Regions from separate parts of the Enterococcus faecalis genome, predicted to be linked through region 1. Evidence: predicted binding sites of a transcription regulator. Region 1 holds the regulator's gene; the other holds the start of a gene.

The links. The regulator NrdR, encoded in region 1, represses ribonucleotide reductase genes. The targets are predictions, from matches to a motif close to ACACNATATATNGTGT.
Region 2: a site for NrdR is predicted at 741-756, ahead of PYW42_RS01870 (redoxin NrdH). Genes of this name have one in related genera too.

Annotation. Positions count from the first base shown of each region.
Region 1 covers NZ_CP118962.1:716,788-718,990, forward strand. The annotation lists gene mutM (DNA-formamidopyrimidine glycosylase) at 1-228, shown strand, start outside; gene coaE (dephospho-CoA kinase) at 225-824, shown strand; gene nrdR (transcriptional regulator NrdR) at 1,004-1,486, shown strand; gene PYW42_RS03545 (replication initiation and membrane attachment family protein) at 1,502-2,203, shown strand, end outside.
Region 2 covers NZ_CP118962.1:373,951-376,153, reverse strand. The annotation lists gene PYW42_RS01875 (ferrous iron transport protein A) at 1-311, opposite strand, end outside; gene PYW42_RS01870 (redoxin NrdH) at 825-1,049, shown strand; gene nrdI (class Ib ribonucleoside-diphosphate reductase assembly flavoprotein NrdI) at 1,051-1,428, shown strand; gene nrdE (class 1b ribonucleoside-diphosphate reductase subunit alpha) at 1,409-2,203, shown strand, end outside.

The sequences.
Region 1 (2,203 bases):
ATCATTGACGTCTTGGCACGCGCTGTTGAAGCAGGTGGAACCACCATCCGCACCTATCTAAACGCGTTAGGAGAAGCAGGGACTTTTCAAGTAGCGTTGAATGTCTACGGGCAAACAGGCTTACCTTGCAATCGTTGTGGTACGCCAATTGTTAAAACAAAAGTGGCACAACGTGGTACGCATTATTGTCCACAATGCCAACAATTGAAAGGTCGTCGATTGAAATGACAAAAGTTTTAGGCATTACAGGAGGGATTGCGACAGGTAAAAGTACGGTTGTTGCTCTTTTTAAAAAAGCGGGTTATCCAATTGTTGACGGCGACATTATCGCCCGCGAAATTGTTGCAAAAGGGCAACCAGCCTTAGCCGCAATCGTTGAAACTTTCGGACCAGAAATAGTATTAACAACTGGTGAATTGGATCGGAAAAAATTAGGACAATTAATTTTCGCTAGTCCTCAAAAAAGAGAGCTGTTAAATGAAACGCTGAAACCTTTTTTAAGAAAAGAAATTTTACGTCAAATTGAAGAAGCTAAAAAGAAAGCCTCCCTGGTTATTGTTGATATTCCTCTGCTTTATGAAGCTCATTATGAGGCGATCATGGATCAAGTTGCTGTGGTATATGTACCAGAAAAGATTCAAAAAGAGCGTCTGATGGCCCGAAACCAATTAACAGAAGAAGAAGCGCAACAACGAATTGCTAGCCAATGGCCGATTGAAATGAAAAAAGAACGAGCAGATATCGTTTTTGATAATCAAGGAACTAGAGAAGAAACGGAACAACAAGTGAAGAAGTGGCTAGAGGAACAAACTGGAAAGAAGTGAATATTTTTTAAATGGCGTAAAATGTTTTGAAAATTTCAGAAAAAACAGTGAAAGTCTTTGTTTTTATTAAAGAATGGCAAAGATTCAACTAAGAACCAGTTCTAAAGACCTAGTAATAGCGCAATTTCATGTTATAATATAGGCAACAAAAATTATACAGAATAGAAGAGGTGAACGTTATGCGTTGTCCAAGATGTCATCATAATAATTCCCGTGTTATTGATAGCCGTCAAGCAGATGATGGACGTGCAATTCGCCGTCGTCGTGAATGTGAAAATTGCAGTTATCGGTTCACTACATTTGAAAGAATTGAAGCGGCGCCATTACTTGTAATCAAGAAAAATGGGGATCGTGAAGAATTTAATCGTGATAAAATTTTGCGTGGGCTCATTCGCTCTGCGGAAAAAAGACCCGTTGCTATGGAACAAATGGTTCAAATTGTTGATAATGTTGAAAATCGAGTGCGTAGTTTAGGGGAAAATGAAGTCTCTACAACGCTTATCGGTGAATATGTGATGGAAGATTTAGTCAATCTAGATGAAATTGCCTACATCCGCTTTGCGAGTGTTTATCGACAATTCAAAGATATGAGCGTGTTTTTGAAAGAGTTACAGGACATTGTCGACAAAGCAAAATCTTCTTCTCCTGACTCAGAAAATTAAAAAGGAGGTCTTTCTTTGAAAGGAAATCGGCAAAGAATCCAACCAAAAAATATTTTTCAAGCGGTTATTGATTCACCGCTTTCTGATCAAGAGAAAGAGGTTTTAACCTTTTTATATCAACCAATTGTCGGCGCCAATGCGTTTAGTTTATATTGGCTTTTGTTATCTGAAACAACAGACTCAGAGGAGAATGGCTCGCTGTTTCATGCAGATTTAATTAGTTTGCTGGACTTGAGTTGTCAACAATTAGAAGAAGCTTGCTACAAATTAGAAGGCATTGGGTTGCTAGAAACGTATAAAAAAACAGATCGGGAATTAGGAGATTGTTATTTATATTATTTAAAAGCACCTGAAACAGCCGCTCGTTTTTTTAAAGATGAAGTGTTAGCTTTAGTGTTATTTAATCGGGTTGGACAACGGAAATTTGATCAATTAGTGCAAAAGTTCCAACCGCATCCTACTAAAACAGAGGGCTATCAAAATGTTTCCGCTAGCTTTAAAGAGGTTTATGCCTTTAAAGAAGAACAAATTGTTTCCGAAGCGAACCGATTGACAACGATTCAAGAAACTTTTTCTCAACAAGAAAAATCGAAGAAAATTTCTGTATCAACGGATTCTTTTGATTGGCACTATTTTGTGGAAGGTTTGCACCGTTTAGGTTTACAACTGCCTGAAGATGAGGCTAGTTTTCAAGAAGAAGTCTATGTTTTTCATCAA
Region 2 (2,203 bases), 340 kb from region 1:
TTCACCGCTCCTTGTCCGTGGATCCCTACTATTGTAGCGCGTTCTCCAACTTTCAAGGTATCTAAGGAGACCCAAACTTTCTCATTCGCCGAGCGCTCCTCCACATGAATCGCTTGTAAAATCGTATCTGTCAGCGCAATTCGACTATTATGTAATAAAACAATACCATTTTGATTCTGATAATTGACAAGGACAACTGCTTGGCCTGCAACGACACCTAAATTGTTCAGATGTTTCTTTGTCTGAACATCTGCTTGGACGCTTTCGACTGTATAGACTTTCCCAACTTCTGCCTGCGCTAACGTAATCATTTACTTTCCTCCATGTGAAAAAGTTTCAAACTAAAATGAGAATCGTTCTCAATTAAAAGAATACGCTTGCTTACACGGAAAGTCAATGAATTTCTGGATGTATCTCCTGTTTTCTTCTATTTTCCTTCTATATAGAGACACTTTTTTCAGGTTACCATTTTTGAAAAAAAGTCAGCACTTGTTTTTTATGTTACTAGCTACTGTAAAATTCCAATCATTCAATAACAAATCCGCTTATTTTTTCTTCTTGTGCCTAACTCAAATGTCAACACAATATTTAGTGTTTTTTCACTAAATGTTCTCTTTCAAAATTTTAATTTTTTTGTTTGTCAAACACTGACCAATGTGTTTTTTCTCCCAAAAACGAGGATTCACGTGTTTTCATTTTTCTTTCAAAAACACAAAAACTAGTATTATGAGAAAAACGCACCACAATATATAGTGTTAAAGTGTTGACTTTTTTCTACATAGATTTATACTAGTCTATGTAGAAAAAAAGAGGAGGAACTTTCAATGAACGTAAAAATCTTTTCAAAAAATAACTGTATCCAATGTAAAATGGCGAAACGTTTCCTAAGTGAAAATAACATCGCTTTTGAAGAAATCAATATCGACGCACAACCAGATGCTATCGACTGGTTAAAAGAACAAGGGTTCCAAAGCGTACCGGTAATCACATCTGAAGCAACAACCGTTGTTGGCTTCCGTCCAGACCAATTAAAACAATTGGCTAGCTAAGATGAAACTTGTTTATTTTTCAGTCACCGGTCAAACAAGGCGCTTTATTAAAAAATTGGATTTGCCTGCTTATGAACTTGAGCCAGCGAATCCTTTTTTTGAAATAAATGAGCCTTTTATTCTTGTCATTCCTACCTATGATGCAGAAATTACAGAGGTAGTGAATGACTTTCTTGATTATAAAAGTAATCAAGAACTGTTAGTTGGTGTAGCTGGTGGGGGCAACCGTAATTTTGCTGAATTATTTGTCTATACCGCCAAAGATATTGCCCGCGATTATCACGTTCCGCTTCTATACTCCTTTGAGTTTAGCGGAACAGACGAAGACGTGGAGACCTTTAAGAAAGTAGTGGAAGAAATTGAGTCTAAAAGAAATTAAAGATGTCAGCTATTTCAAACTGAATAACGAGATTAACCGTCCTGTTGATGGTCAAATCCCTTTAAATAAAGATAAAGAAGCACTCGCAGCCTTCTTTAAAGAAAATGTAGAACCGAATACACGTAAATTCAGCTCTGCTGAAGAAAAAATCAACTTTTTAATGAAAGAAGATTTTATTGAAACTGAATTCATCGAAAAATATTCAATGGACTTTATTGAAAAATTATATGCTTTCTTAGATGAACAACATTTCCAATTCAAGTCTTTCATGGCGGCTTATAAATTTTATTCTCAATACGCTTTAAAGAACAACGCCGGAACAGAGTATTTAGAAACATATGAAGATCGTGTTGCCTTTAATGCCTTGTATTTTGCGGATGGCGATGAAGAGTTGGCTTTAACATTGGCGGATGAAATGATCCACCAACGGTATCAACCAGCCACACCTTCTTTCTTAAACGCTGGGCGTAAACGTCGAGGTGAATTGGTTTCTTGTTTCTTAGTTCAAGTAACAGATGATATGAACAGCATTGGGCGTTCAATTAATTCTGCCCTTCAATTATCACGAATCGGCGGTGGCGTAGGAATTACTCTTTCAAACTTACGTGAAGCGGGCGCACCAATCAAAGGTTATGATGGCGCAGCAAGTGGTGTTGTCCCTGTTATGAAATTATTTGAAGATAGCTTTAGCTACTCTAACCAACTAGGTCAACGTCAAGGTGCTGGTGTGGTTTATCTAAACGTCTTCCATCCAGATATTGAAATGTTCTTATCT